DNA from 3 places in the Hymenobacter sp. J193 genome. Region 2 is predicted to be linked to each of the others. Evidence: riboswitches for the same ligand, from Rfam matches in the RefSeq annotation. Region 2 holds a riboswitch; each other region holds the start of a gene.
What was found. A riboswitch is a leader RNA that binds a small molecule or an ion and turns the genes downstream of it on or off. The one in region 2 is predicted to bind S-adenosylmethionine.
Positions count from the first base shown of each region.

Region 1: linked by a shared signal. The riboswitch ahead of LRS06_RS02185 (PLP-dependent aspartate aminotransferase family protein) and the one ahead of LRS06_RS12295 (O-acetylhomoserine aminocarboxypropyltransferase/cysteine synthase family protein) in region 2 are both predicted to bind S-adenosylmethionine.
Region 3: linked by a shared signal. The riboswitch ahead of LRS06_RS18095 (amino acid permease) and the one ahead of LRS06_RS12295 (O-acetylhomoserine aminocarboxypropyltransferase/cysteine synthase family protein) in region 2 are both predicted to bind S-adenosylmethionine.

Region 1 covers NZ_JAJONE010000001.1:489,492-497,250, forward strand. Annotated here, with positions in the region: gene uvrA (excinuclease ABC subunit UvrA) at 1-1,302, opposite strand, end outside; gene LRS06_RS02170 (hypothetical protein) at 1,421-1,546, opposite strand; gene LRS06_RS02175 (hypothetical protein) at 1,746-2,138, shown strand; gene LRS06_RS02180 (leucine-rich repeat-containing protein kinase family protein) at 2,143-3,468, opposite strand; SAM riboswitch class I at 3,694-3,808, shown strand; gene LRS06_RS02185 (PLP-dependent aspartate aminotransferase family protein) at 3,949-5,151, shown strand; gene LRS06_RS02190 (homoserine dehydrogenase) at 5,311-6,594, shown strand; gene LRS06_RS02195 (NCS1 family nucleobase:cation symporter-1) at 6,734-7,759, opposite strand, start outside.
Region 2 covers NZ_JAJONE010000001.1:2,810,483-2,818,241, forward strand. Annotated here, with positions in the region: gene LRS06_RS12280 (LD-carboxypeptidase) at 21-926, opposite strand; gene LRS06_RS12285 (hypothetical protein) at 986-1,855, opposite strand; gene metX (homoserine O-acetyltransferase) at 1,940-2,974, opposite strand; gene LRS06_RS12295 (O-acetylhomoserine aminocarboxypropyltransferase/cysteine synthase family protein) at 3,202-4,584, opposite strand; SAM riboswitch class I at 4,964-5,077, opposite strand; gene LRS06_RS12300 (LysM peptidoglycan-binding domain-containing protein) at 5,440-5,730, opposite strand; gene LRS06_RS12305 (hypothetical protein) at 5,961-6,377, shown strand; gene LRS06_RS12310 (erythromycin esterase family protein) at 6,570-7,759, shown strand, end outside.
Region 3 covers NZ_JAJONE010000001.1:4,130,639-4,138,397, reverse strand. Annotated here, with positions in the region: gene LRS06_RS18100 (CPBP family intramembrane glutamic endopeptidase) at 1-370, opposite strand, end outside; gene LRS06_RS18095 (amino acid permease) at 494-1,951, opposite strand; SAM riboswitch class I at 2,243-2,335, opposite strand; gene LRS06_RS18090 (DUF4890 domain-containing protein) at 2,648-3,109, shown strand; gene LRS06_RS18085 (EcsC family protein) at 3,262-3,966, opposite strand; gene LRS06_RS18080 (GxxExxY protein) at 3,986-4,411, opposite strand; gene LRS06_RS18075 (hypothetical protein) at 4,460-4,918, opposite strand; partial or broken gene LRS06_RS25610 (Gfo/Idh/MocA family protein) at 5,175-5,414, opposite strand; gene LRS06_RS18065 (M48 family metallopeptidase) at 5,734-6,453, shown strand; gene LRS06_RS18060 (DegT/DnrJ/EryC1/StrS aminotransferase family protein) at 7,177-7,759, opposite strand, start outside.

The DNA of each region.
Region 1 (7,759 bases), 2.3 Mb from region 2:
CACAAACAGCGAGTTGCCAGCTTTTTTCAAACTGGCCAGGGCCTGCAGCAGGGCTTCGGTGTCGGACGGATGCAGGCCGGCGCTGGGCTCGTCGAGCACGTACACCACGCCGAACAGATTGGAATACAGCTGTGTGGACAGCCGCAGGCGCTGCAGCTCGCCCGGCGACAAGGTAGGCGTGCTGCGCTCCAGGGCGAGGTAGCCCAAACCCAGGTCGAGCAGCACGCCGAGGCGGGCCACCAGGTCTTCGGCAATGCGCCGGGCCACAATGGTTTGCTCAGGATGAGCGGAATCCTGCTTTTTGCGGCCGGCCGCGGTGCCGTCGGCAAACGGGCGCAGCAGCTCCGCGACGCGCTTGAGCGGCAGGCGCGACAGGTCGGCAATGTCGAGGCCGGCGAAGGTGACGGCCAGGGACTCGGGGCGCAGCCGCTTGCCGTGGCAGAGCGGGCACTCGGTGCTGAGCATGTACTGCAGGGCCCGCTTCTTCATCAGCGGACTTTGCGTGGTGGCGAAGGTGTGCAGCACGTGGCGCTTCACGCCGGTGAACGTGCCCATGTAGTTGGGCGGCTCCTTGCGCCGGAGGGCCCGCTGGGTTTCCTGGGGCGAGTAGCCCGGGTACACCGGCACCACCGGCTGCTCGTCGGTAAACAGAATCCAGTCCCGGTCCTTTTGCGGCAAAGCCTGCCAGGGCGTATCCACGTCGAAGCCCAGGGTCACGAGGATGTCGCGCTGGTTTTGCCCGCCCCAGGCCTGGGGCCAGGCGGCAATGGCCCGCTCCCGGATGGTGAGCGTGGGGTCGGGCACCATGGTCTGCTCCGTGACTTCGTAGGTGCGGCCCAGGCCGTGGCAGTTGGGGCAGGCGCCCTCGGGGGTGTTGGGCGAAAAGCCTTCGGCGTACACGATGCCTTGCCCAGCCGGGTAGTCGCCGGCCCGGGAATACAGCATCCGCACCAGGTTGGACAGCGTGGTTACGGAGCCCACCGACGAGCGGGCAGTGGGCGTGCCACGCTGCTGCTGCAGGGCCACGGCCGGGGGCAGGCCGTCGATGGCGTCGACTTCGGGTACGGCCATCTGGTGAAACAGCCGCCGCGCGTAGGGCGACACCGACTCGAGGTAGCGGCGCTGGGCCTCGGCGTAGAGCGTGCCGAACGCCAGGCTCGACTTGCCCGAGCCCGACACGCCGGTAAACACCACCAGGGCATCACGGGGAATGTCAACGTCGATGTTCTTGAGGTTGTGCTCCCGGGCGCCGCGCACGCGCACGAAACCGGAAAGGTTGGAAGAAGCAGAGGAAGGCGTCATGGGGCGAAATACGGCAACTGGCTGGTTTTGGCCGCTTTTTGGCCGCTACCAAAGCAAGCCGTTGTAACTAAATGAGGTACGGGCAGTAGCCTGGCTCCGGCCGCAGGCAGCTTGCGGGTTACTTATAGAACAGCTCGTATATCACCCAGACCGCGGCAATCAGCGCCATGGTGTACCAGCCCCACTTGGTGTAGCGGTCATTGTAATCGGGGCGCGGGCGGCGGTTCATACCGGGCATTCGCATGGGAAAACAGCGGATAAGTGGAAGTGAAAATGCAGAACAGAGCGTTACCTGGTTTTACGTAGCAGACAGGACGAAACGTTTCCCGGGCCCGGCTTGCTGTCACACAGATATGTGTGCTCTATATAGTACAATAACCATAACCAACCCGTATCTTCCTGACTGGCACCGCTCCCCTACCCCTGGCGCTGCTCTTTCCACGATGCAGTATTTTCATGAAACTTCTTCGCTATCTATTGCCTTCGACGAAGACAACCAGTGGCTTTACGTAGAATGGAAAGGCCACCACGATGCAGTGTCTTCCAAAAAGGGCGGCGAGCTAGTGCTGCAGCATCTGCAAAGCTGTGCGTGTACCAAAATGCTCAACGACAACAGCCAGGTAACGAGCGAGTGGGACAGAGGAGCGCGCTGGGTGGGCAGCCACTACTATGCCACCCTGGCCGACCAGGGGGTGCGCTTCGTGGCCTGGATCTGCCCGCCACACTGGCCTGCCCGCAAGTCCATGGAAACGGCTATGCTCTTCGTCACGCGGCCCATGGTGGTATTGTTCGATGACCTGGCCTCGGGCTACGCGTGGCTGGCCCGCCAAAGCTGACGCACTACCCTTGCAGGCCGGTTATCAGTTGTACTATTTCGATAAACAAGGGCCGCGCTGCTACCATTGGCTGGGCGCAAAGGCGCTGCAAGGCCCATAGGCTTTCCGCCGTAGCGGCGTCGGCAGGCTCACTTTGGCAACGCGTCAGCAGCTCTTCCAGCAGGCAGCCAAAGGCCCGTACCTCCAGCTGCTGCAACGCCTCAGCCCGGGCATTATCCTGTTTATCGAAAAAGCTGGCTGCCCCAAAGTCGCTCAGCAGTGCCTTGCCGGCTGCATTCACCAGCGTGTTGTGAGCGTACAGGTCGCCGTGCAGCAGGCCCTGAGCGTGCAGGTGTCGCGCCGCCGAAGCTACATCGTGCGCTATGCGCAGCACCTGCTCCAGGCTGAATAAACTTCCGGGAGCATATACGTCGCGGGTACAGGTGGAAAAGCTGGGCGGGCCGGCCAGCACGCGGTAAGCTGGGTCCAGCAGCTCCAGCACCAGCCCTTCAGCGGCGGCCGGGTGGCGGCTGAGCTTGCCCAGCACCGGAATCAGGCCGGGGTGGCGCCCGGCACTGATGCAGGCTACCATTTCGCTATGCGGCAGCCCGTCACTGGTCACGGCGCCCTTGAACAGCTTCACGGCAACCGGTTCGTGGGCTGCAGGATCCTGCCACTCCGCCCGGTAAATCACCCCCGAAGCGCCCTCACCCAGCTGTTGCTGGATAGCCAGTTTCTCCCAACTGATTTCTGGTATGGGATGCGCGGCCAGCGCGGCGGCTTCGATGTACTCACTGAGTGGGTTGCCGGCAAACGCCAGCCAGCTCAGGCGAGGCAAGCTGAGCAGCCACGTCGGCAGCTCCCCAAGGTGGTTGGCCGAGATGCGCAGCAGCTCCAAGGCGATGCAGGCCGCCATTTCGGGCGGCAGATGGGTAAGCTGGTTGCCGGCCAGCATCAGCTTCTGGAGCTCGTGGCACCGGCCGATTTCGGGCGGTAGCGCGGTGAGTTGGTTGTCGGTCAGGATAAGCCAGCGCAACCTGGGTGGCAACGCGGTGGCCGGCAGCGTACGGATCTGGTTGGCTTTGAACCCCACCATCTGCAGCTCTGAACACTTCCCTAGTGCCTCGGGCACCTCGGTAAACTGGTTGTCGGAGCAGAAAAGGATACGCAGCCGGCGCAGGCGGCTCAAGTCGGCGGGCAGCTCCGCCAGCGCGTTGCCGGAGAGGTTGAGGATTTCCAGCGTATCGGCCAGCTCGAATATTTCGCGGGGAAACTCCATGAGGCTTTCCGATAGATCAAGGCGGGTAGCGCCGACCAAGTCGCCGCGGCGCAATTGCTCCAACGTGTGCATACGGGCAAAGGTCGTGGTTTGCGGCCGTTGCCTTTGCGGTTATCAGCCGTTAAGCAGAGCGAAACATCTCGCATGCTGACGTTGCATCAGTAATCAAATTACCATTGCACGTGAGATACTTCGCTGCGCTCTGCATGACCTTACCACCTGCTCCAAAATATTTTCAAAATTATTTGCACGAATAAATTCTGGTTGTACATTTGCCCTGCGCTCCATGCCACGGAGCACTTATCAAGAAAGGCGGAGGGACAGGCCCTGTGATGCCTTAGCAACCAGTAGAAATACCAGGTGCTAAATCCTGTTCTGAGTCGGCTTCGGTCGGCGCGGAAGAAGATAAGTTAAAAGATGCCTACCGTCTGCAGCGGTCTTGCTCTTCTGACTTGTCGGGAGGGCTTTTTTTATGCTCTTTCGGTAAGAAATCTTGCATAAGTGTCTGGGCAACAAGGTGCGTTTTCGTCTAACCACAAAACGGCCAAACCCATGCAATCTGCCACTCGCCTCCTCCAGTCCATTCCCGTAGATGAGCTCACCGGCGCCATCTCCGTTCCGATTTACCAGACCTCGACCTTCGTACAGGAGGCCCCCGGGGTAAACAAGGGCTACGACTACGCCCGCACCGGCAACCCTACCCGCCGCGCCCTCGAAAACATCCTGGCCACCCTCGAATACGGCCACTCCGGCTACGCCTTCGCCTCGGGTCTGGCCGCCATCGATGCGGTGGTGAAGCTGCTCTCGGCTGGCGACCAGATCGTGGCCATCGACGACCTGTACGGCGGGGCTTTCCGCCTGTTCGAGCACGTGTACCGCCGCTTCGGCATCGATATCGTGTACTGCGACACCACTGATCCGGCCAAGGTAGCTGCCGCCATTACCGCAAAAACCAAGCTGGTGTGGCTGGAGTCGCCCTCCAACCCTACCCTGAAAGTGTCGGACATTGCCGCCATTGCCGACATAGCCCATGCCCACGGCGCCTGGCTGTGCGTGGACAACACCTTCGCCTCGCCCGTGCTCCAGCAGCCCATCAAGTTGGGGGCCGATATCGTGGTGCACAGCGCCACCAAGTACTTGGGCGGCCACTCCGACCTCATTGCCGGCGTCGTGGTAGCGGCCACCGAGGAGCTGGGGCTGCAGCTAAAATTCATCCAGAACGCTTCGGGCGGTATCCTCGGGCCGTTCGATTCCTTCCTCGTGATTCGGGGGCTGGAAACGCTGCCTCTGCGCATTGAGCGGCACTGTAGCACGGCCCTGAAAGTGGCCCAATTCCTCCAAACGCGCCCCGAAGTGCGCGCCGTGTACTACCCGGGCCTGGAAGAGCACCCCAACCACGCGGTAGCCAAAAAGCAGCAGCCCGGCGGTTTCGGCGGCATTATTGCCCTCGTGCTCGAAGAAGACACCCAGGAAGCCGCCACGCAGGTAGTCACCAGCACCAAGTACTTCCACCTGGCCGAAAGCCTGGGCGGCGCCAAGAGCCTGCTCTGCCACCCCGCCACCATGACGCACAAATCCACGCCCGTGGCCCAGCGCCAGGCCGCCGGTGTGGCCGACAGCCTGATTCGCCTGAGCGTGGGCCTGGAAGATGCCGAAGACCTGATTGCCGACCTGGCCCAGGCACTCGACCGCCTGAGCGAAGGCAAAGTAGCCCTGAAAGAAGCCGTACGCGAAGCCGAAGCCCAGCTGGCGTAGGGGCTGAAAAAGATAGTAAACCATCATGCTGAGCGCAGCCGAAGCATCTCTACCGCTTCGTTGCAATGTCAATTGGTTAGCCAGAGGTAGAGATGCTTCATCTGCGCTCAGCATGATGGTTAACAGTAGTGTGACGCCCTTTTGATTTGCACAAGTACTATGAATCGTAACGACATCCGCATCGGCTTATTCGGATTCGGCGTGGTGGGCCAAGGCCTGCACACTGTGCTGGAACGCACGCCCGGCCTGCGGGCCCGCATCGGCCGCATCGGGGTGAAGGACCGCACCAAAGCCCGCAACCTGCCCGCCGAGCTATTCACCTTCGACCGCGACGAAGTGCTGGACGACCCCACGCTTAACGTCATTGTGGAGCTGATTGACGACGCCGACGAGGCCTACCGCATCGTGATGGGGGCGCTGCGCCGGGGCAAAGCCGTGGTAACGGCCAACAAGAAAATGCTGGCCGAGCACCTGCAGGAACTGATTGATTTGCAGCGCGAAACCAACACGCCCCTGCTCTACGAGGCCGCTGCCTGTGCATCCCTGCCCGTCATCCGCAACCTGGAGGAGTACTACGATACCGACCTGCTGGAAGCGGTGGAAGGCATCATCAACGGCTCCACCAACTATATCCTCACGGCCATGCACCGCGACGCGCTGACTTTCTCGGCGGCGCTGCGTAAGGCCCAGGAGCTGGGCTTCGCGGAAAGCAACCCCGCCCTCGACGTAGAAGGCCTCGACGCCCGCAACAAGCTGGTGCTGCTGCTGGCCCACGCGTTCGGGCTGGTAGCCCGGCCCGAGGACATTCTAGCCGTGGGCATAACCGGCATCAGTGAGCTGGCCAGCAGCTACGCCCGCGAAAAAGGCCTGGTGTTGAAGCTGGTAGCCGAAGCCCGCCGCCTGCCCAACGGGGGGGTAGCGGCGGCTGTGCTACCCACGCTGGTGCGCCCCGAGCACGAGCTGGCGCGCGTGCAGGACGAATACAACGGCCTCATTACCCAGAGCAACTTCGCCGACCGACAGTTTTTCCTGGGCAAAGGCGCCGGCGCTGTGCCGACTGCCTCGGCCGTACTCAGCGACCTGTCGGCCCTTACCTACGGCTACCGCTACGAGTACAAGAAGCTGCACCAGCAAAGCGCCCTGTCCCTCACTCCCGCCGCCGCTGAAGCTGACATACTGGTAACCTTCGGGGCCGACCACGCCCCCGACCGCGCCGACTTCAGCACCGTTCACGAGTATTTTCACTCCCAGGAGTTAGGCTACTACCTCACCGGCACCATTGGACTGGAGCAACTGGCGCAGGCTGCGTGGCTGCGGCTACCCGGCATCAGCATCGTGCGGCTGCCCGCGCCGCTGCGGGCCGTGACAACAGCTCCTGCGCCGGAAACCAATACCATCGTGCAGGCCGCATGGGCAACCGATGAAGCGGTGAGCCCGCTGTAGGAGCGGCAGTTACATGCTACTCCCATCCGTCATTCCGAGCGCAGCCGAGGAATCTCGCTAGTGTAGTAATCATCTAGCACCACAACATCAGCACGCGAGATTCCTCGGCTGCGCTCGGAATGACTGTCTGTTTTTCTGCTCAAGCTACCTCTGCGGCAGCCAGTGGGGGCGATACGGACAGGCGGGTTTGGGGGCGCATCAGCAGCACGTAGAGGCCACCGGCCAGCAGAAAGCCTACAAACCAGGCGTAGTTGTACACGGCCGCCAGCCAGGGCCACACGCTCCCCGCTGGCACGGCACCCACAGCTTGCAAAAAGCCGGGAATGTTGGGTAGAATGCCGATGCCCAAAGCCAGCATGCCGGCGTAGTTGATGCCGTTTTGGTAGGTGTACCGGCCCTGGTACTGGTATAAGTCCGGTACGTGGAGTTGCTGATGGCGCAGCAGGTAGTAGTCGGCTATCATGATGCCGCCGATGGGACCCAGCAGCGCCGAGTAGCCTACCAGCCAGGTGAAGATATAGCCGGAGGGGTCGGCTATGAGCTTCCAGGGGAAGATCAGCAAGCCGATGACGCCGGTGATGTAGCCGCCCGTGGTGAAGGATATTTTCTCGGGGGCGAAGTTGGCGAAGTCGTTGGCTGGACTAACGATGTTGGCGGCAATGTTGGTGGCCAGGGTGGAAAGCGCTACGGCCAGCATGGCCACGCTCACCAGCACTTTGCTGTCGAACTTACCAGCCAGTACCACCGGGTCCCAGATGGTTTGTCCGTAAATCACGAACGTGGCCGACGTAACCACCACGCCCACAAAGGAAAACAGCGTCATGGACGAAGGCAACCCCAGGGCCTGCCCCAGCACCTGAGCCCGCTGACTGATGGCGTAGCGGGTGAAATCGGGGATGTTGAGGGAAAGCGTGGCCCAGAAGCCTACCATACCCGTGAGCGAGGGAAAGAAAAACGCCCAGAACTCGGCCGAAGAAGCAAATTTGGCCGGCTGCGCCAGAATCGGCCCCAAGCCGTGGCCAGCCGAAATGGCCCACCACAGCAAAGCTGTTGCCGCCACCGGCAGGAAAAACGCCTTGAACACCAGCAGCTTCTTGATGCTGTCGACGCCCAAGTACACCACGTACATGTTCAGCACCCAGAACAGGAAAAAGGTTATGGCCGG
Region 2 (7,759 bases):
TCCGGCCAACCAACTAGCGGCTACACATATTCCAGCACGGCGCCGGTGTCTTCTACAGTAAGCCGTGCCTCGCGCCCTACTACCAGCGCCATATTGCGGGCCTCGTGGCCTACCGGAAAGCCATGCGCCACCGGAAAACCATACATGGCGGCGTACTGCCCAATGATTTCGTTGGGCGTCTGGCCGTAGGGCGTGGCATTGTCCTGGGGGTTGGTGAAGTGCCCTACAACCATGCCGGCCAGGTCGTGCAGCTTGCCGGTTCGGTCCAGGTGCACCAGCATCCGGTCGATGGCGTAGAGGTATTCGTCGATGTCTTCCAGGAAGAGAATACGCCCGGCGGTGGATACGTCGGAGGCGGTGCCGGTGAGCGTTTGCAGCATGCTCAGGTTGCCGCCCACCAGTTCACCGGTAGCAGTGCCCAATTGGTTTTGTTGGTGCGCGGGCACCTCGTAGCGCACCCCCTCCCCAAAAAGCGTCCGGCGCAGGCTGTCCACCGACTCAGTGCTGCCTTCTTGATGAAAGAAGATGGGCATTACCCCGTGAATGCTCTGGTAGCCCAGCCGCAGCAGGTGGCAGTGGAGAGTGGTTACATCGGAGAAGCCTGCCACCCACTTGGGGTCTTGCCCAAAGCGCGAAAAGTCAATCTGGTCGATAATGCGGGGAGTGCCGTACCCCCCGCGTGCTACCAGTATGGCCCGGATGGCGGGGTTGTCGAGCTGCTCCTGCAGGTCGCGGCGGCGTACTTCATCGTCGCCCCCAAACTGGTGGTGCGCCACGTTGGTGGATTCGCCCAGTACCACGCGCAGCCCCCAGCTTTCCAGGGTAGCCACGGCAGCAGCCAACTCCTCGTGCGAGGCCTTACGGGCAGTACAAACAATGGCAACCTGGTCGCCGGAACGAAGCGGAGCGGGGCTGATGGTAGGCATAGCGCAAAGCTACGCGGAATGAGGAAGCGGGATAATAAAGAGCTAACTCTTCGCTCCCATTAGCCTGCCGGGTTAGGGCTCAGTACTTCCACGATGAGCAGCCATCTGGCGTCGGTGCGGCGCCAGACGTGCAGGTAGAAGCCGCGCTTCGGTGTGGTTTCCTGGTACCCGAGGGTGTAGCCCAGGTCGCCGGCCGCTGATATACCAGAGCGCAGAAGCGAGAATTGAACCGGGCGGGGTGAGGTTTCTATTAGTGCCCGGGCCCCATTGCCGATATAAGGCAGCTGCCCTTCGCGCAATAACCGCAGATCTTCCGTAGCGCCCAGCACTGGCTTGTAGGCCTGGCGCAAACTCAGGCGGCTACGCTGGGCAAAAGCGGATTCGGCAGCCAGGAGCGTCTGGTGAAAGCGGGCCGTATCGACGGAGGCAGGCAGCTTAGTAGGGTATTTCGTGGGCCAGACGGCCTTAGTTGGCTTGACGTAGGCCGCGTGCGACACGCCGCCATCATATATGGCTTCCCAGGCGCCAGCCGAATTCTTCTGCCAGAGGGTGAAAAAATCACCGAAATCAACCGGTTTATCATCGGTTGAAACGGGGTGGAACTCCCAGGGGCCAGTAGTAAAACCCAGGTCGCCGGAGGCCGCAATACCGGCGTGTACGGGCCGCCACAGCAGGCGTCCGGGCTTCTCGGGTTGGTTGGCATACAAGGCCGCTCCCGTCTGAAATCGTCCTTCACTGAACATCCACGCCCGGCTGAGAAACCTCCCAAACGCATCCTGTACGCTGTGCTGACTGCCATAAGCGGCAAACGTTACTTCGGCAGCTACCATCTGCTGAAAGTCGGTTTTTACGGTCTTGTCGGGTTTGGGCGTGGCGGATGGCCAGCTGGTTAGCAGACCCAATAGCGGAATAAGCAGAGGCAGGAACATGGGCGGGCAGCGGGCTGGGAAGTAGAGCAGCTAAAGATACACGTCCGCCCCGCCAAATTCTCCTATGGTACGTGCCTATCTGTACTACACGAATGCCCGAGCAAAGAAGCGCTCCAGGAAGTGCGTGATTTGGGCGGTTTCAATCAGAAAGCCGTCGTGTCCGAAGCCGGACTCCATTTCGGCGTACATAGCGCCGGGAATGTGCCGGGCCAAAAGCCGCTGCTCGGCGGGCGGAAACAGCACATCCGAGCTGATGCTGACAACCAGCGTGCGGGCCTGAATGCCGGCCAGCACCGGGGCCAGCTCGCCGCCGCGCCCTCGCCCCAGGTGGTGCGTGTCCATCGTGCGCGACAAAGCCACGTACGTGTACGCGTTAAAGCGAGCCACCAGCTTGTCGCCCTGGTATTGCTGGTAGGCGCTGGCCCGGAAATCGGTTAACTGGTCGTCGGTGGGCTCAGCCTGGGTTTGCTGGTAGGCGCCGTAGCTGCGGTAGCTGAGCAGGGCCGTAGCCCGGGCTGCCCGCATACCAGCCGCGCCGCCATCGGGCGTGGCCGCGTAGTAGGTATCGTCGGCAAAGATGGCCAGACGCTGCGCTTCATTGAAGGCAATACCCCAGGGCGAGTGCCGGGCGTTGGTGGCCAGCACTACCAGGTTTTCGAACAGCGTGGGCTGCTGTACGGCCCATTCCAGCGCCTGCTGCCCGCCCATCGAGCCCCCGATCAGCGTATGGATCCGCTCGATGCCCAGGTGCCGGCGTAGCTGCTCGTGGGCCGCCACCAGGTCGCGGATGGTGAGGAGCGGAAACGCCTGAAACCACGGGGTTTCCGTGTCAGGGTGGGGGCTGAGCGGGCCGGTAGAGCCGTAGCAGGAACCCAGGATATTGGCACACACAATAAAATGCTCCTCGGGATTGAAGTAGCAGCCCGTGCCAAACAGGCCGGGCCACCAGGCCAGCACATCGGAGTTGGCCGTGAGGGCGTGGCACACCCACACCACGTTGTCGCGGGCCGCATTGAGGGTGCCGTAGGTGTGGTAGGCTAGCTGCGCGTGCGGTAGTACGGCCCCGTTTTCCAGCGGAAGGGCAGCAGGTAAGCGGTATAAGTGCGGTTCAGCGGTCATAGATGCGTCAAAAACAAAAAGCCCCGGGAAGGGGCTGAATCAGCAGGCACCAAAGCGGTAAAAGGCCATCCACCAAACTCGGTGCCGTACAGTTGATCCAGCCCCAGACCAGGGCAAGATGAGCCGGGCGGCACGGGGCCTTCCGGTCATCTGCCTGCGGCGTACACTGGAAGTTGACGCCCGGCCGCTCTCTCAGGACGGCCGGGCTCTCAACCCCTCTCCGGTTATCAGACTTCCAGTGGAGCGGCGTGTTCGATTTCGGGCTCAGGCAGCAGGTCGCCGTCCTGGGTTTCGATGGGGGCGGCGTTCTGCACCGCGTCGAAGGCCTGCTGCAGATCGGCGCGGATGTCCTCAAAATGCTCGATGCCCACCGAAATACGCAGCAGTGTGGGCGTAACGCCGGCGGCCTGCTGCTCCTCTTCGGAAAGCTGCTGGTGCGTGGTGGCCGAGGGCTGGATGATGAGCGTTTTAGCGTCGCCCACGTTGGCCAGGTGGCTTACCAGCTTCAGGTTGTCGATAAACTGCGTGGCCGTATCCTTGGAGCCTTTGATGGCGAACGTGAGCACGCCGCCAAAGCCCCGCGTGAGGTATTTCTGGGCCAGCGCGTGGTAAGGGCTGCTCTTAAGGCCGGGGTAGTTCACGGCCTCCACCTGCGGGTGCTGCTCCAGCCACTCCGCCAGCTTCAGCGCGTTTTCTACGGTGCGCTCCACGCGCAAACTCAGGGTTTCCAGGCCGATCAGCAGCTGCCAGGAGTTGAACGGGCTCTGCGAAGGACCGAAGTCGCGCAGGCCTTCCACCCGGGCCCGAATGATGAAGGCAATGTTGCCAAACGGCCCATTTTTGCCGAATACGTCGTTGAACACCAGCCCATGGTAGCCCTCCGAGGGCTCGGTAAACTGCGGGTACTTGCCGTTGCCGAAATCATACTTGCCGCCGTCCACAATCACCCCGCCAATGGAGGTGCCGTGGCCGCCAATCCACTTCGTAGCCGACTCCACCACGATGTGGGCGCCGTGCTCCAGGGGCCGGAACAGGTAGCCACCCGCCCCGAAGGTGTTGTCCACGATAAGCGGCAGGTCGTGCTTCTCAGCAATGGCAGCAATAGCCTCGAAATCAGGCACGTTGAAGCCGGGGTTACCGATGGTTTCGAGGTAGAGGGCCTTGGTGTTTTCGTCAATCAGGGCCTCAAAGCTTTCGGCCTTGTCGCCGTCGGCGAAGCGCACCTCTATACCCAGGCGCTTGAAGGCCACTTTGAATTGGTTGTAGGTGCCGCCGTACAGAAACGAGGTCGAAACGAAGTTGTCGCCAGCCTGCAGAATGTTGTTGAGGGCAATGAACTGAGCCGCCTGCCCCGAGGAAACAGCCAGCGCTGCCACCCCGCCTTCCAGCGCCGCCACACGCTGCTCGAACACGTCGGTGGTAGGGTTCATCAGGCGGGTGTAGATGTTGCCGAACTCCTTGAGGGCAAACAGGTTGGCGCCGTGCTCCGCGTTCTTGAACACGTAGCTGGTAGTCTGGTACAGCGGTACGGCGCGGGCACCGGTAGTGGGGTCGGGCTGCTGGCCGGCGTGGAGTTGGAGGGTTTCGAAGCGCAGGTTCTGAGTAGACATAATGGGGCTGATGGAAAGGAAGTTGGAAGAGAAACCGAAGGCGAATGGAAAGGAAAACCGGCTACGAAGAAGCGTAGCCGAGCCCGTATCGGGCCCGAAAAGCCGCCGAAAATGAGCGGGTCAGGTTAGCCGATACCGCCCGGTGCGTTGAAAAGCGGCAACACCGGACAAAGCTGGGCAGGCGGGGAAAGGGAGGCTGGAGCCGAAATGGCTAGCAACAGCAACAACACGCGCCGCAACAGGGGCGCATTCGCATTCGCTCCGCAACCGGGCTAAGAGCAGCCACGCGGAAACCCCACGGCTGAACGGCGAGCAAAGATGCGGCCGGAGCGGTAGGGTTAGTAGAGGCGAAAGCGAAGGAGTTTTCCATGGTACTCGAAGGTTATATGCCCCGCCGCCGGAAGGCTGGTCGGGCAGGAATTGGCACCTTTCGCGCGGTCGAAGGTTGCCAGCGGGTCACGGAGCCTGTTCTCTCGCCGCTTCTGTATAAATCCTATGAAAACTACCCCGCCGCGAGCGGGGGAGTACCGGGTTGGTGTTGCAAAGGTATAGCCATGATTTTGATATATGCAATAGCTATTGAAAATATTTTACAGAGTTTGTCTGCCCATGTTAGTAGGTCATATTAGTAGGTATAAATGTTGATTAACCTACTGTTTATAAGCAAAATGAGACGAAAAACGCAGGCGGAATAACTATCGGTTTTTATGAAGTAAGCCGTTGGCCAGGAATATTTTTTCAGCTTCTTTCACCGCTAAAGTATCATAAGTCGGGAGTCAGAAAGCTGATTCGACAACAAAAAAGCCACCCTTGGACGAGTGGCTTTTTTAGGATATTATCGAGAAACAGGGCTGTCTAGAGCTTGGGCAGCGTCAGTACCTGGCCTACTTCAATATGGTCGGGGTTAGCGCCAATAGTGGCTTTGTTGGCGTCGTAGATCTGATGCCACTTGGCAGCGTCACCGTAGTGGTGCTTGGCAATCTTGGAAAGGGAGTCGCCACTTACTACAGTATAGGAGTCACCAGCAGTGGTGGCAGCCTGGTTGGTATTACCGAAGAAGTCGGTATTGGCAGCAGGAACAGGGTTGGCGGCGGGGGCAACAGGCTTTTTTTCGCCTTTGTCGGAAAGAAAATCAAAAAGTCCCATGGCAGTACGAATCGTTAAAAGGTGTAGGGAGAAGTAGCCGACTATCAGGCAGATGCCCGTAGGGTTGAGCTTTCATACGCCGCCCTGCCCAATAGGTTTTTGTTGGTAGCATAAGGGAACATCTTTTACCAGCCCGCCGTAAGAGGCGCATAGTTGGCGGCTCGACTATATAGCGCTGGCTGCCTTCTCTCCCTGAACTCTCTCCGTTCACCAACTCCCTATTCTTTCCGATGAAAAATCAAACCAACCCATTTCGCTACCTGGCCACTCTGCTGGTGCTGGTCGCATTGTTCGCCTCGTCCTGCGGCAGCAAAGAAGGCAAAGTTGAAGGCGTAAACATGCTCTACGGTACCGACAGCAAAGTCTGGAAAACCGATAAAGAGCTTAGTTCCACCGGCGATAAAGTGGCCCAGACCGACGCCCAGGAAGACGAACGTTACACGTTTTACGCCAATGGCCAGTTTAGCTTGGCAAGCCCTACCCGAAATATGGCTGGTAAATACACCTTCGACCAAACGGCTAACAAACTCACGTTCATGCCGGATGGCGCCAGCCAGTCTATGACCGTTGACGTAGTAACCATGACGGACGATAAACTGACGTTTAAGGGTACAGATGGATCCGAAATCCGTCTCGAAAAAGAATAACCTTCGCTGCCAGGTTCGAAAAAAGCAGTCTGAAAAACTCGAAGAAGCCCTTTTGCCCCGCGCAGAAGGGCTTTTTTGATGTTTGCTTCCAAAGGAATGCAGCCTTTTTCGCCGAAATCAGCTCGGGATACTAAGGTCGGTGACCTGCCATCAGTAGCTTGCAGTACGAGTGCTTCATTCATTACGCTTTATATGCTGAATACATTTACGTGCCGCTGGATGCTGGCCTTTTTGGGGTGGATTACGGCCAGCACGTTTTGCCTGGCGCAATCTGCCGCCCCAACCGCTACGTTGCCGGTTCATGCTATCCGCAGTATCAACTCTGCCGATACGGATTTCTCCGACCTGGAATTTCTGCGCCAGGAAATAGGCGGTGCCCGGGTGGTGATGCTGGGCGAGCCCACCCACGGTGAAGGCAACGTGTTCGAGGCCAAAATCCGGTTGTTGCGGTTTTTGCAGGAGCGTATGGGTTTCACTACTGTAGCTTTCGAAAGCGGCTTTTATGAGCTAGACAAAGCCCAGCGCGCCATGCAGGCGGGCACTCCGGCCGCCGAGGCCATCGACAACAGCGTGTTTGGCGTGTGGACCAGCACCCGCGAGTTCCGGGAGGTGCTTCTGCTGCTGGGGCCGGGCAAGCTGAAAGTAACCGGGTTCGACTACCAGCTGAGCGGAGCCTACCAGGAGGAACTGCTGGAAGAGCTGGAAACACTGCTCAAGCCCGAAAAAGGGGCCGACGGTATTGCCTACGACTACCTCGACGAGTGTTTCAGCATGATGGGGGAGCATTTCCTGTTTCCTCCTTCTCATCAGATTCAACTCTTCGATCTGCAGCTAGGCAAGGCGCGCAGGCTGCTGGAGAAAGTGGCTGCCGGCCCCGATGCCAAGCGGCGGAAACGGGCGGATTTCTGGCTTCAGAACCTACGCAGCCTGCAAGCCGCGGCCCACGACTACGCCACCAACGACCCGGGCGTAAAGGACTCGACCGAGTTCCGGGCCACCGACAGCAACCCCCGCGACGCGCAGATGGCCGCCAACCTGCTGTGGTATCTGCGCCAGCACCCGCAGGAAAAAGTGGTTTGCTGGGGCGCGCTGCCGCATTTGGCCAACAAAGTGGAAGTGCTGAATGATGACGAAATCAGAACCTACAAGCCGATGGGCCGGGCTGTGAAAGCGGCTTTGGGGGAAGACGCGGTTTATGTGCTGGGTACGCTGGCCGGCAGCGGCACCCACGGCTTTGCGGGCATGGGCGGCTATCAGACGGTGCCAGTGCCGGCCGATGGCACGCTGGAAGCCGAGCTGCTGGCGCAAGGTCAGGAGTATGCTTTTGTGAGTCTAAAGCACGATGCCCTCCGCAAAAACCTGACTACGTACGCTTTCGAATA
Region 3 (7,759 bases), 1.3 Mb from region 2:
AAGCGTCGGCCCAGTTGGGCAGATGCAGCAAATCCAGCAGGGAAAGCACCGTTACCATTGCCAGCACCACTATGGGTAGCGCCGCATATAGCCAGGCCTGCTCTTTACCAAGGGGGCGGACGGGTACCCAGCGGCTGCCAGCCCGCCGACGCAACACCCCCAGCAAGGCCAGGTTGCTGCTGATCGTGACGATAACCAGCGTGGCCGGGCGGGAAAAGTTCAGAGCTTTTTCGCACAGCAGGAACACCGGCACGCCTACCACCAGCATCACCAGCAGATACCACCCCAGAAAGGCCCAGCTTTCCTTGATTGTCGGATAAGCTGATGGCTTGTGGATTATCGATGACGTCTCGGGCACACTTGGTTCCATGCGTGAAATAGGCTGATAAGGGAAGACAGATCAGGAGTAAAGCTACTTATAGTCTTTCACTACAACCCGGCTAGTGCAACAGCTCAGGTCTGCTGCCGGAAACCCATCTTCCTCAGCGCATGTTTACGCTGCTCGTTGCGCGGTCCGCTCCTGGCCCAGCTTGCTGTGCTTGCGGCCGTAGCCGAAGTAGATAGCCAGCCCGATAGCCAGCCACACGGCCAGACGGAGCCACGTTTCCCAGGGCAAGGATACCATCATCACCAGGCAGGTAACGATGCCGAGAATGGGCACCAGCGGCACCAGTGGGGTGCGGAATCCGCGCGGCGCGTCGGGTTCTTTTTTGCGCATGATGAGCACGCCCGCGCACACCATCACGAAGGCCAGCAGCGTACCAATGCTCGTCATCTCGCCGACCACTGAAATCGGCACGAAGCCGGCAAACAAGGCAATGAACAGGCCCAACAGCAGGTTCGACTGCAGGGGCGTGCGGAACCGCTCGTGGATGCGGGCGAAAACCGGAGGCAGCAGGCCATCCTTGGCCATGGAGAAAAACACCCGGCTCTGACCCAGCAAATCCACCAGAATAACGGAAGTATAGCCGATGATGATGGCCAGAATAACGGCCGAAGAAAGCCAGGCGTAGGGCGTTTTTTCGATGGCAATGGCCACCGGCGCGGCGCTGTTCTTGAACTCGGTGTAGTTGGCCAGACCCGTCATCACGTGGCCGAAGAGCACGAACAGCACAGTGCAGATCAGCAGGGAGCCGATGATGCCAATAGGCATATTGCGCTGCGGGTTCTTGGTTTCCTGGGCCATGGTAGCCACAATATCGAAGCCGATGAACACGAAGAACACCACGCCCGCCCCGCGCAGAATGCCGCTCCAGCCAAACTCCCCGAACACCCCGGTATTCTGCGGGATGTAGGGTTGGTAGTTGGCCGGATCGATGTACTGCCAGCCTAAGGCAATGAACACCAGCACCACAGCTACCTTTAAGGTAACTACCAGTGCATTAAACCAGGCCGAGCCCGAGGTGCCGCGGATGATGATAAGCGTAATGGCCAGCACGATGAGCATGGCGGGCACGTTCACGAAGCCGTGCACGGTGCTGCCATCGGCCAGCGCGGCCGTTTCAAACGGCGACATCACCAGCTGCGGGGGTAGGTGGATGCCGTATTTGCTCAGAAACTTGAGCAGGTACTGCGACCAGCTAATAGCCACCGTAGCGGCGCCCACCGAGTACTCCAGCACTAGGTCCCAGCCGATAATCCAGGCGAACAGCTCGCCCATGGTGGCGTAGGCGTAGGTGTAGGCCGAGCCGGCTACCGGCACCATGGCGGCAAACTCAGCATAGCACAGGGCCGAAAAGGCGCAGCCCACGGCCGCCACCACGAAGGAAAGCGTGACGGCCGGGCCGGCGTTGTTGGCCGCGGCAATGCCGGTGAGCGAGAACAAACCGGCCCCGATGATGACGCCAATGCCGATGGCAATAAGGTTGAAGCCGTTCAGGGTGCGTTTCAGGGTGCCCGCACCGGTTTCGGCGGCCTCCAGCCGCAGCATTTCCAGGGACTTTTTAAGCATAAACAGGGGTGGCGAGAAGCCGCAGCTTCCCGGGTAAGTGAAGAAAACAGCGCAACCTGATTCCTGACGGCAGAAAGACAGGCTGGCCGGTCAGCGTAGACCGGCGACGTTTGCGCAGAATAAAAAACAGAGGAAGGGAGCCGAAAACGGCCAACTCAGGCCCGCAGGCAACTCAGCTCAGCAACAACACTGCTTGCTACAACACGCCTCAGCGGCCACATACGGGCACAAGGAGGCAGCAGGAACAACAGGGCGAGCAGTAAGGCGAGGCAGAAAGTCCACGGCAACTTGTTTTTATATGGTCAGGAGTTGGCACCGTTCCGCGGGGTGCGGGTGGTTGCCGGCGCGTCGTCGAGCCTGTCTCTCGGCACCTCTGTATAAAAACAATCCTTCAGGCTAGAAAGAATTGATGCCGCAAAGGTAGCCCCGTATTCCGGGGCCCGCAAACCCCGCTTTCTACCCGATACACCACCCCAAATAGGTTAACTCCCTAACGAACAGCACCCTAATTCAAACGACAGGATTCAGTTGTGAAAGTTTAAGTCGAAATTTTAAATTTTTTCAGAAGGCGTTTTGGCTTGATCTGGAAGAAACTGGCACCGGAGTTGCAAACCACCCCAATGAAGCCGGTTTTTCTGTTTCAGCCGGACGCGGACTTCACTTCACCAGTTGCACAAATTCACTTCTTCCTTCGTCATGAAAAAGCTTCTTGTAGTTCTGCTCGCCTTCTCGTTTTCCGCTGGCGCTGCTTCGGCCCAGACCACTACCGCTCCGGCCGGCAAGCCGAAAATGCACCACGGCCACAAAGGGCAGAAAGCCAACCTCACGCCCGAACAGCGCGCCGACAAAGCCGCCAAGAAAATGGCAGAAAAGCTGAGCCTCACAGCCGCCCAGACAACTCAGGTACGTCAGCTGCACCTAGCCCGTATCCAGGAAATGCAGGCCCACAAAGCCCAGGCCGGCACCACTGCTGCCCCCGCCGATAAAAAGCAGCATCATGCCGCTATGAAAGCCGGCAAGCAGCGCTACGAAGCCCAGCTCAAGCAAATCCTGAGCGCCGAGCAGTACGCTAAATACACCCAGCTGCAGGCCGAACGGATGCAGAAGCGCAAAGCCCACCGCCAGAGCATGGCGGCCCCCCAGCAAGGCAAAAGCTAAGCCGCTGATTCACGCATAGAAAAGGCCCCGACGGAAACGCCGGGGCCTTTTCTATTTTCTTTAGGCATGCCATTCCGAGCGAAGCGAGGAATCTGAGTCAACCGTTTGTAAACATTAACCCAGATTCCTCGCTTCGCTCGGAATGACATGCCTTAAGGTGCTTCGGAAGCAAACCAGCGCAGGCGGTAGCAGTTGATGGCGGTTTCGCCGAGCTGCTCGACCAGCTTGTAGTTGGCCACGGCGCCCACGGCCGCCCCAATGACGGGAATGAGCTGGGCCAGCTTGGCCAGGTCGATGTAGTCGCGGTACTCCTGCTGGAAGGTGAGCCAGTCAAACTCGTTGACGTCGGTGGGCAGGGTGTGGCGGTAGGTTTCCCAGGTGGCTACGCGCTGATAGATTTCGTTGCGGGTGTGCTGGGAGCTGAAGGCCAGCTGAAAGATGTGCAGCAGAAACAGCCGCTCGGAATAGTCGCGCACATCGTGGCCGTAGAGGGCCGCTACGTCGAAGAGAAGCTTGAGCTTGAGGCCGAGCAGCAGGGGAAAATCGGCGAGGCCGAGAAGGAAGCCGCCGGCACCGGTGGCGGCTCCTTCGGCCGCGGCCGTGTTGCGGTAGTAGCGGATGCGGGTGCGCACCAAGGCTTCACGCTCGGCCAGGGCCGTATCGGCGAGGGGCTTGCGGGTGGTGTGCATGGAGCCGAACAAGACGCCCTGCACCATTTTCTGGATGGCTACGGTGAGGGCCTTGTGCAGCTTTTCGGGCAGCAGGGCGTTGAGGCGCGCTTGCACCCGGCGGGTGAGGCGCCCCAGCAGCGTGGGCTTCCGCTGCATCCGTTGCTGCCAGGCTTCGAAGTCGTTCATATGGTTGCGCTAACGGGTTTTAGCCCGCAGAGGGCGGGGAGGGTTTCGCGGAGGGCGCAGAGGGTTCTTCCAGGCCGTTTACTTTGCGGAATATGCCGTTTTTGATTAGAGGCACGTTGAAGTTGATGAGCAGGCCAAGCTTATAGCCGGAGAGCTTGAGGTAGGTGACCAGCTGCATGTGGTGTACTTCCAGCAGCGTTTCCACCGATTTTAGCTCCACCACTACTTTATCTTCCACCAGCAGGTCGAGGCGGAAGCCTTGCTCCAGCGTCAGGCCGTCGTATACCACGGGCAGGGCCACTTGCGTCTGAACCCGTAGGCCAGCTTTGCGCAGCTCGTGGCACAGCAGCGTCTCGTATACCGATTCCAGCAGCCCCGGTCCCAGCGCCATATGGATGGTAAACGCCGCCTTCCGAATCAAAAACGAAATATCATTCTCGTGCATCTGCGTCCTCTGCGTCAAGCCTCAGCGCCCTCTGCGGGCTAAAATCCGTCAGGTCCGTAAGCTATACACGCGCTCTATCATTTCCACCACCTTCAGGCCTTCTAGCGCATTGGTGGTAGCCAAACCGCCGTTCTGCAACGTCTCCAGCACGTTTTCGATGACGTGGACGTGGTTGGCGGCGGAGCCCTGGTAGGCGCCGTAGTGGTTGGCGGGATTGGTGGGCGGCAGCATGGGCAGCTGATAGTTGCGCAGGTGGCAGTGCTCCACTTTGTCCATGTACTGGCCGCCGAGGCGCAGGCTGCCGTGCTCGGCTACCACGGTGAGGGAGCTTTCGAGGTTCTGGTCCCACACAGCGGTGCTGTACTGGAGCGTGCCGCTGCCCCCGCGCACGAGGTCGAAGGTAACGAGGCCCGAGTCCTCGAACTCGGTGAGGTGCTGGTGGTTGAAGTCGCGGAAGCGGGCCGAGATGTTGGTGATGTCGCCGAACACCCAGTAAAGCAAGTCCACGAAGCTGGCTGAACTGGGTGAAGAGCGTACCGCCGTCCTGCTGGCGGGTGCCGTGCCAGGAGCCGGGCGTGTAGTACCGCTCGTCGCGGTTCCAGAAGCAGGTGAGCTGCACAAGGTAGATCTGGCCGAGGCGGCCTTCGTCGTAGATGCGCTTAAGCCAGGCGGCGGGGGGCGAGTAGCGGTTCTGCATCACCCCAAACACGCGGCGGCCGGTAGCCTGGGCCGTATCCACAATGGCCTGGGCATCCTGGGTGCGCAGGGCCATCGGCTTTTCCACCACCACGTGCAGGCCGGCTTGCAGCCCTTGGATGGCCTGGAGCGCGTGCAGGTGGTTGGGCGTGGCTACGGTGAGCACGTCGGCGCCGGGGCCAGAGCGAAGGTACTCATCCAGGGAAGCGAAGAAGGGCACGCCGGGAAACTCGGCGGCCAGGGCGGGCTGCAGCTCGGCGCGGATATCAATGAGGGCGACGAGCCGGGCACCGGGCTGGCGGGACACCAGGGCGGCGTGGCGGCGGCCGATGTGGCCCACGCCGCAGATAGCGAATCGAATGTCAGGTGAAGAATCGGCCACGGATTAGGTTGGCAGGGTAAAGAAATACGGCGCAAGCTGCGAAAAAACCGGCGGTTGTGGGTATAGGTAATGATTTAAAAGAACGTCATGCTGAGCGAAGTCGAAGCATCTCTGCCGCTTCGTTGCACTGGTAAATGATTACCCTCGGCAGAGATGCTTCGACTCCGCTCAGCATGACGGCTAACGGCGCGAACGGCGGGCGGGGACAAGCCCCGCCCCTACCTTTGCGGAAAAACAATTCTGTATGGCCCTGACGCAGCTGGCTGGTATTGAAGTAGACCTGGTGCGCAAGCGCATGCGCAGCCTACGGCTGACGGTGTACGCCGCCGGGCGCGTGCGCGTGTCGGCACCCCTGCACACGCCACTGGCGGCCGTGGAGGCGTTTGTGCAAGCGCGCCGGAGCTGGATTGAGAAACACCAGCAGCAGTTTGCGGCCCGCCCCCTGGTGCCACAACTGCGCTACGAAGCCGGCGAAACGCACTTCTACCAGGGCGAAGCCTACACGCTGGCCCTGCACGCCGCCGCCCGGCCCCGGGTAGAGCTACACTCCGAAACCCGGGAGCTGCACCTGTATTTGCCGGCCGAAGCTACAGCGGAACAGCGGGCGGCCTTGCTCACGGCCTGGTACCGGCATCAGCTGCGGGCGCTGGTGCCCCAGCTGCTGGCCAAGTGGGAGCCGGTGGTGGGCCGACAGGCGGCGGCCTGGGGCATCCGGCAGATGCGCACCCGCTGGGGCACCTGCAACATTGGCGCCCGGCGCATCTGGCTGAATCTGGAACTGATAAAGCGCCCTCTCCCCTGCCTGGAGTACGTGGTAGTGCATGAACTGAACCACTTGCACGAGCGGCTCCACAATGCCCGCTTCTGGGGGCTGATGGATCAGTTTATGCCCGATTGGCGGGCCTACAAGGCCGAGCTGAACCGCGTCCACCTCACGCCGGGCGCGCCTCCCGACGCTGATTAGGGGCAGCGTGATGTACAACAACGGTCGGGGAAAGTCCCGCCCCTACGACCGGTATTATTTGCTTTGGCGAAGGGGCTGTAAGAACGGTGTAGAGACGCCTAGTTGCGTCTCCTCGTTGAACGACCGGAGCAGCGTAACTAACAATAATGGTTGGTACGGCGCGGCCGACGAGACGCAACCAGGCATCTCTACAGCACTGCAATTGCCGAAAAAACAAGACACCCCGCTTTCAGCGGATCCTGATACCAGGCCACGAAAAAGCGGATTCTTCCGCGCAAAACCCGTGACTATACCCGCAACGACTGCGGCGAGGCCCGCGACGACTGAATCCGGACCCGCGACGACCGGGGCGACACCGCGGACACCTGAATCCGGACCCGCGACGACTGAATCCAAGGCCGCAACGAGTGAGGCCACACCCGCGACGACTGAATCCGGACCCGCGACGACTGAATCCGGACCCGCGACGATTGGAACCAGACCCGCGACGACTGCGCCCGGAGGTCGGACTTTTGGTATCCGGCCGGCGGACTTCTGGTATTTGCAGGTCGGACTTTTTGCAAAGAATAGTACAGGTTGACTGGCTACATTTTGGATGCAAACCGTCACGCGTGGTAGGGGCGGGGCTTGCCCCCGCCCGACGTTGAACGAAATCCACACTGAGCAACGGCGGGCGGGGGCAAGCCCCGCCCCTACGGCCTTTTCTTGGCTCCGGCGACAACGTTACCGGGCAATCCCGCCTCCAAAAGCCTGCAGCACCTCCCCGATGTAGACCTGCTCCTGCTCTGTGAGCGTGGGATGGATGGGCAACGACAGCACGGTGCGGCAAAGACGCTCGGCCACCGGAAACTGCCCGGCGCGGTAGCCTAGGTACTGATAAGCTGGCTGCTGATGCACGGGCAGCGGGTAGTACACGGCGCTGGGCACGCCGTGCTGGTGCAGGTGTTGCTGCAGGGCGTCGCGGCGGCCGGGCTCATCGGCCACGGTGATGGTGTACTGGTGGAAGACGTGGGTGCTGCGCGGGTCGCGGGCCGAAATGATGATGCCGGGTATGCCTCCCAATAGGGCATCGTAGCGGGCGGCCACATGCTGGCGGGCGGCCGTCCAGGCGGGCAGGTGGGGCAGCTTCACGCGGAGCAGGGCCGCCTGCAGGGTATCGAGGCGGGAGTTGAGGCCCACGTGCTGGTGGTGGTACTTGCGCGTCTGGCCGTGGCTGGCAAGCTGGCGCAGGTAGGTGGCGCGACTCTCGTCGCGGGTGAAGAGGGCGCCGCCGTCGCCGAAACCCCCGAGGTTTTTGCTGGGGAAG